2 linked regions of the Archangium violaceum genome follow. The protein of the gene in region 2 interacts with the protein of the main gene of each other region in a pairwise test. Links are inferred from orthologs where the notes say so. Each region holds a gene or a part of one and is shown on either strand. Other genes may lie near its edges.

Region 1 (4,196 bases), 3.8 Mb from region 2 along the record:
GCGTCCGGAGCACCTCGGGCATCTCGCGCCAGAAGTCCGGCCCGAGCGCGTTGCCCTTGCCAGGGCCGGTGAGCACCACCTCGGCGATGCCATCCGCCTGCTCGATACGAAGAGACTGGTATGCGGCCGTCATTCAGGGCCCTCCCTCGCGAGGAAGGGCCACTTGAGCAGAACGCCCGGGCAGCGTCCACGCCCGCGCGCTCAGCCGAACTCGACCACCTTCATGCCGAAGAGCCGCTCCACGGATTGGATGAGCTCGTCGCTCACCTGCACCTTGAGCGCGGTGTTGCCGATGAGCGCCTCGGCCTCGTTGGTGAACAGCAGGCTGACCGCCACCGGCGTGGCCCCCGCGTACTGTTTGGCGATCTCCGCCAGCTTCGCCAGCCGCTCGTCCGTGGCCAGGTCCACCGGCAGCCGCAGCTCCAGCCGCTTGGTGCGCTTCTCCCGCACCGCCCTGAGGCTCTGGATGTCCTCGACGATGAGTTCCGCCACCGGCGTGTCCTCGTCGCGCTGGTTGATCTGCACCGTGCCCGTCACGAGGATGGGGTCATCGCTCTTGAGCAACGGCTCCCAGTGCTCGAAGCCGGGCTTGGGTCCCGCCTTCGTCCACTTGCCGTCCTTGCCCATCACGTTGCGCGTGCCGTCCTTGCCCGGGAAGCACACCAGCTCGATGGAGCCCGACAGGTCCTCCAGCGTCACCCACGCCATGCGCTTACCCGTCTTGGTGGGCCGCTCGCGCAGCGCCGCCACGATGCCGGCGATGGTGATCTTCTCGTCCTTGCGCGCGCGCTGCACCGCGGTGATGGGCCGTGCGTAGCGCTTGAGTTCCTTGTCGTACTGGTGCAGCGGGTGGCCCGACACGTAGAAGCCGATGGCCTCCTTCTCCAGCGCCAGGCGCTCCTTCTCCGACCACTCCTCCACCTGGACGTAGTCGTCCTTCATCGCGCCGCCGCTCGAGCCGCCACCGCCCAGCATGCCGAAGAGCGAGCTCTGCCCGGCGGCCTTGTCCTTCTGGCTGCTGGAGCCGCGGCTCATCGCGCGCTCGATGCTCTCGAAGAGCTGCCGCCGCGGGCGGTTCTCGAAGTCGAAGGCCCCGGCCTTCACCAGCGCTTCCAGCACCTTGCGGTTCACCTTGCGCGAGTCCACGCGCTCGCAGAAGTCGAACAGGCTCTTGAAGGGCCCCTCCTTGCGCGCCTCGACGATGGACTCGATGGCGCCCTCGCCCACGCCCTTGATGGCGCCCAGGCCGAAGCGGATCTTCCCCTCCACCGCGCCGAAGGCCATGTCCGACTGGTTCACGTCCGGCGGCAGCACCTGCACGCCCGACTGGCGCGCCTCGCCGATGTGCAGCACCACCTTGTCGGTGTTGTCCTTCTCGCTGGTGAGAAGGGCCGCCATGAACTCCACGCGGTAGTGCGCCTTGAGCCACGCCGTGTGGATGGTGACCAGGCCGTAGGCCGCCGAGTGGCTCTTGTTGAAGCCGTACTCGGCGAACTTCTCCATGAGGTCGAAGATTTCCCCGGCGACCTTCAGGTCGACGTTGTTCTTCTTGCAGCCCTCGAGGAAGCCGGCCCGCTCGGCCTGCATGACCTCGGCCTTCTTCTTGCCCATCGCGCGGCGCAGCAGGTCCGCGCGGCCCAGGGTGTAGCCTCCCAGCACCTGGGAGATCTGCATCACCTGTTCCTGGTAGACGATGACGCCGTAGGTGTCCTTGAGGACGGGCTCCAGGGCGGGGTGCGGGTAGACCACCGGCTCGCGGCCGTGCTTGCGGTTGATGAAGACGTCCACCATGCCCGAGTCGAGCGGACCCGGGCGATAGAGCGCGCCGGCGGCGACGACGTCCTCGAAGCAGGACGGCTTGAGCTTCATCACCATTTCGGTGAAGCCGCTGGACTCCATCTGGAAGACGCCGGCCGTGTCGCCCTCGGCCATCAGCTTCCAGACCGCTTCGTCCCCCACCAGCGGGATGTCCTCGCGCAGGATGGGCTTGCCGTCCGGCGGGTTGCGGTTGATGAGGTTGAGCGCGTTCTGGATGACGGTGAGCGTCTTGAGGCCGAGGAAGTCGAACTTCACCAGGCCCGCGGCCTCCACCTCGTCCTTGGCGAACTGGGTGATGAGGGTGTCCTCACCCGGAGGCTGGTAGGTGGGGACGAACTCCCACAGCGGCTTGTCGGCGATGACGACGCCGGCCGCGTGCATGCCGGGCTGGCGGTGCAGGCCCTCCAGCGCGAGGGCGATCTCCAGCACGTCCTTGGTGGTGACGTCCTTGCCGTCCACCTGCCCGATGGCGGTGGGCTTCTCCATCATCTCCTTGAGACGCGGCTCCTGCTCGATGGCGTCCTTGAGGGTGATGCCGAGCACCTCGGGCACCAGCTTGGCGATGCGGTCGCCCTCGCTGAAGGGCAGCGCGAACACGCGGCACACGTCGCGCAGCACGCTCTTGGCCTTGAGCGAGCCGAAGGTGATGATCTGCCCGACGTTGTTCTCCCCGTACTTGCGCCCCACGTACTTGATGACCTCGTCGCGCCGGTCCTGGCAGAAGTCGATATCGAAGTCCGGCATCGACACGCGCTCGGGGTTGAGGAAGCGCTCGAAGAGCAGGTTGTACGGGAGCGGATCCAGGTCGGTGATGCGCAGGCAGTAGGCCACCAGCGAGCCGGCACCCGAGCCACGGCCCGGCCCCACCGGGATGCCGTTCTGCTTGGCCCAGTTGATGAAGTCCTGGACGATGAGGAAGTAGCCGCTGAACCCCATCTTCTGGATGACGCCGATCTCCAGCTCCAGGCGGGCCTTGTAGGGTTCGCGGTCCACGGGAGGCTGGCCGGCGCGGAAGCGCGCCAGGTCGATCTCCTTGAAGCGCTCCTCGAGGTTCGCGCGCGCCAGCTCCGCCATGAAGCTGTCCGGACTGTGGCTGTCGGGCACCTGGAAGGTGGGCAGCATGGGCTTGCCCAGCTTCAGCTCCAGGTTGATCTGCTCGACGATGCGCTGGGTGTTGTGGACGGCCTCGGGGGTGTCCTTGAAGTACTCCAGCATCTCCTGGGGACTGGTGACGTAGAGCTTGTCCGTGGAGTGCTTCATGCGCTTGCCATCGGCGAGCGTCTTGCCGCTGGCGATGCACATGAGGAGCTCGTGCGCGCGCGCGTCCTCTTTCTTGATGTAGTGCGCGTCCGCGGTGGCGCACAGGGGGATGGAGAGGTCCCGGCTCAGCTGCTTGAGGTTCTCGTTGGCCTTCTCCTGCTCGGGCATCCCGTTGGACTGCACCTCGAGGAAGAAGTGCTCGGGCTCGAAGATGCCCTTGTACTCGAGGGCCGCCCTGCGGGCGTGGTCCATGTCCCCGCGGAAGGCCGCGCCGGTGACTTCACCACCCAGGCACGCGGTGAGCGCGAAGAGACCCTTGCTGTGGTCCTTGAGCAGCTCCTTGTCGATGCGCGGGTGGTAGTAGAAGCCCTCGCGGTAGGCCATGGACGAGAGGTACTTGAGGTTGTCGTACCCCTCCTTGTTCTTGGCCAGCAGGATGAGGTGGTGGCCCACCTTCTCCGAGCGGTCCTTGCGGCCCTTGGGACCGGCGACGTAGGTCTCCATGCCGATGATCGGCTTGATGCCCGCGTCCTTGGCCTTCTTGTAGAAGTCGATGGTGGCGAACATGTTGCCGTGATCCGTCACGGCCACGCTCGTCATCCCCTTCTCCTTCACCGTCTTGATGAGGTCCTTCATCCGGATCGCCCCATCGAGGAGCGAGTACAGGGAGTGCAGGTGCAGATGGGTAAAGGACATGGCTGGAAGGTAGTCAGGAAGGGGTCGTACAGCACCACATTTGTTCAGGGTCGCGGAGAGCGCCAGTTCTCCGCCGCTCGATGTTTCCGAGGCCGGAAAATCGGCCTCGGCGCCTTGTGCCATGCCCCGCACGGGGCGTGAAGGAGGCACCGGGTCGGGTGTGGGACACACGGCCTGACACCTGGGCTTCCCCTCGGAAGCCTCCCCGCCGGGCGGCCAGACGGGCGAGCGGAACCGGGGCCTGGGCGTAGCCGGAGGCCGCCGCGCGGCCTTCACACTTCTTTACGTCACCCCAAAGCCCCCGAAATGGGCCCCTCGCATCCTGTACACCGTCGCCGATTGACGGCGTCCACGGAAAGAACGCGGGGCCCGGAAGGCCCCTGGGAGCATACGTCATGACCACGAAGAACAAGCTGCTCGTC
Region 2 (3,010 bases):
TCCGCACCGCGGGCCGGGGACCGACGATCCACTCCTTCTGCGCGATGTACTCCTTGAGCATGTCGTTCTGGATGGTGCCCGCCAGCTTCGCCATCGGAACGCCCTGCTTCTCACCCACCGCGATGTACATGCACAGCGCCACGATGGCGCTCGCATTGATCGTCATCGAGGTGGTCACCTTGTCCAGCTGGATGCCGTCGAAGAGCACCTCGAAGTCGGCCAGCGAGGAGACGCTCACGCCCTCCTTGCCCACCTCGCCCCGGCTCATCGAGTGGTCGCAGTCGTAGCCCATGAGCGCGGGCATGTCGAAGGCCGTGGACAGGCCCGTCATGCCGTGGCTGATGAGGTACTTGAAGCGCTTGTTGGTGTCCTCGGGCGTGCCGAAGCCGGCGAACTGGCGCATCGTCCAGAGGCGGCCGCGGTACATGGTCGGCTGCGGGCCGCGCGTGAACGGGAACTGGCCCGGCAGGCCGATCGCATCCGGGGACTCGGTCTTGCGGTCCGCCAGCGTCACCACGTCCGGGATGGGGATGCCCGAGTCGGTGACGAACGTCTTGCGGCGCAGCGGCATCTTCTGCGTCACCGCGGCCAGCTCGCTCTTCGCCCACTTCTCGGTGGTCTTGCCCACCACCTTCGCCGTCGCCGCGTCGTAGGTGCGCAGCACCACGTTCTTCTTCTTGGGCGCGGCGGCCTTGGTGGCCTTCTTCGCGACCGCCTTCACGGCCTTCGTCGCGGCCTTCACGGCCTTCTTCGCCGCCTTGGCCGGCTTGCTGGCCTTCGTGGGCTTGGACGTGGACCGGCCCGCCTTCTTGGCGGACTGGTTCGAGCGGGGAGCGGAGAGCCTCTTGGACTCGGTCGGGGTTCGAGGGGAGGGCATGTTGGCGCGGGGATGTAACACCCGGGTTGTGGAGGTCGCAAGCCGCCCGGCTCCCGGGTTCCAGGCGTCAGCGGGCCCGAGCCAGCCCCTCCTTCAACCGGCGCACCGCTTCATCCAACACCGCCTCTGTCTTGCAGAAGGCGAAGCGCGCCATCCCCTGCCCCAGGTGCTTGTGCTCGGGACCATAGAAAACACTCGGAGGGATGGCCGCTACTCCCACCTCCGTCACCAGGTGTCGGCAGAAGGCCACGTCGTCCGCGAAGCCCCTCCCGCGAATGTCCGCCATGATGAAGTAGCTGCCCTCGGGCACGTACGCCTTCAGTCCCGCCTCGGCGAGCCCCGAGAGCAGCCGCTCCCTCTTGGAGAGGTACTGGGTGCCCAGCTCCTGGAAGTACGTGTCCGGCAGCCGCAGCGCCGCCGCCATCGCCGCCTGCAGTGGCGAGGCCGTGGCGAACGTCACGAACTGGTGCGCCCGCTGCACCGCGTCACGCAGCGCCGGTGGCGCGATGATCCATCCAATCTTCCAACCGGTGAGGCTGAACGACTTGCCCCCGCTGCTCACGGTTACCGTCCGGTCGGTCAGTGACGGCACGGTGGCGGCGCGGATGTGTCGCGCGGGCGCGAAGACGATGTGCTCGTACACCTCGTCCGAGAGCACCTTCACATCGAACTCGGCGCACAGGCCGCCCAGGAACTCGAGCTCCTCGCGGGTGAACACCTTGCCGGTGGGGTTGTGCGGCGTGTTGAGGATGAGCACCCGCGTCCGGGGACCGAAGGCGGCGCGCACCTCGTCCCGATCGAACCACCACGTGGAGTGCGAGGCGTCCGGCGGCCGCAGCGGCACGTAGCGCGACTTCGCCCCGAGGAAGCCGATGTTGGCGTCGTACGAGTCGTAGAAGGGCTCGAAGGCCACCACCTCGTCACCCGGATCCACCAGGCCCAGCAGCACGCAGAAGATGGCCTCGGTGGCACCGCTGGTGACGGTCACCATGGTGTCCGGATCGATGCCCGTGTGCCCGTGGAAGCGCGCGCCGTGCTCGGCGATGGCCACGCGCAGGTCGCGCAGGCCGCTGCTGGGCGCGTACTGATTCACCCCGTCGGTGATGGCCTTGCGGGCGGCCTCCTTCACGGCCTCGGGCCCGTCGAAGTCCGGGAAGCCCTGCCCCAGGTTCATGGCCCCGTGCTTCAGCGCCAGCGCGCTGAACTCGGTGAAGACGGTGGTTCCGAGATGGGCCACCCGGCCCGCGAAGATTGGCCTGCTCATGCGTACGCTCCCTTGTTCAGGGGCGTACGATAGCGTCCATTCGCACCGGGCGCGTCACTTCGCGCCGCGCCGTGGCCCTGCTCCAGGCCATCGAGAGGCTCACCACCACCAGCATCAGCGGCACCGCGCACAGCAGGTCCGTCAGGTAGTGGAAGCGGCCCACCAGGGTGGCCAGGATGAGGCAGATCGCCGGCACCACCATCACCCGGAAGAAGCGCGGCACGAACCGGAAGGCGTACACCAGCACCAGCAACGCCGTCCCGGTGTGCCCCGAGGGGAAGCAGTCCCGCGAGAACGGCGGCATGCGCATCACCGAGTCCAGGAAGGACGTCGCCCACAGCCCATTCACGGGCCCGGAGAAGGAGTGGAAGAGGAAGTAGCGCGGGCCGATGGCGGGCACCAGCGCGTAGCAGACGTAGTTGGCCAGGAAGAAGAGGCTCAGCGCGATGAGGTACTCGTCGAAGGCCTCGCGGCGTCCGGTGAAGTACAGCACCAGGCCCAGCGCCAACGGCCAGACGAAGTGGCCGTAGTAGCAGACCATCAGGATGTCGGTGAGCCAGGGCGGCACCATCTGCCCGAGCACCACGGACGCCTGGGCCCCGAGCAGCCGCTGATCCAGCATGGCGAGCTGGGCATCGCGCAGCACCGGGGTGGCGGCCGTCACCAGGGGGTTGAGCAACCCGTGGCTGAGGCTCAACACCGGCAGCAGCCAGAAGGAGGCCATGAAGGCCAGCAGCCGGTTCCTGGGAAAGGAGGCCTCCAGGGTGCGCAGCACCAGGGGGCCGAGCGCGAAGATGGCGAATTGAACAGCGGACTCCGTCGAGCCGGGGGCCCAGCGAGCGGGTCCCACGAGGGCCAGGGCGGCCAAT

Evidence for each region. Proteins that work in one complex are often made in the same cells at the same time.
Region 1: the proteins of JRI60_RS26405 (region 2) and dnaE interact in binary tests that used the Escherichia coli proteins (3 or more experiments, as listed by UniProt). The link is inferred for Archangium violaceum from one-to-one orthologs.

What each region holds. Positions count from the first base shown.
Region 1 is NZ_CP069396.1:2,770,983-2,775,178, reverse strand. The notes cover bases 2-4,130. They hold dnaE (DNA polymerase III subunit alpha), read right to left. Parts: upstream 3,775-4,130; coding sequence 202-3,774; downstream 2-201. Other genes in these bases: JRI60_RS11540 (crotonase/enoyl-CoA hydratase family protein), read right to left, coding at 2-133. Also shown: more of JRI60_RS11540, read right to left, coding at 1-1; JRI60_RS11530 (Spy/CpxP family protein refolding chaperone), read left to right, coding at 4,170-4,196. UniProt on the Escherichia coli protein: DNA polymerase III is a complex, multichain enzyme responsible for most of the replicative synthesis in bacteria. This DNA polymerase also exhibits 3' to 5' exonuclease activity. The alpha chain is the DNA polymerase catalytic subunit.
Region 2 is NZ_CP069396.1:6,565,484-6,568,493, reverse strand. What follows is about bases 44-2,986. They hold JRI60_RS26405 (aminotransferase class I/II-fold pyridoxal phosphate-dependent enzyme), read right to left. Parts: upstream 2,142-2,986; coding sequence 945-2,141; downstream 44-944. Other genes in these bases: JRI60_RS26400 (phosphatase PAP2 family protein), read right to left, coding at 2,158-2,986; JRI60_RS26410 (acyl-CoA mutase large subunit family protein), read right to left, coding at 44-877. In the rest of the region: more of JRI60_RS26410, read right to left, coding at 1-43; more of JRI60_RS26400, read right to left, coding at 2,987-3,010. UniProt on the Escherichia coli protein: Shows aminotransferase activity with methionine and histidine as substrates, and to a lesser extent also with phenylalanine.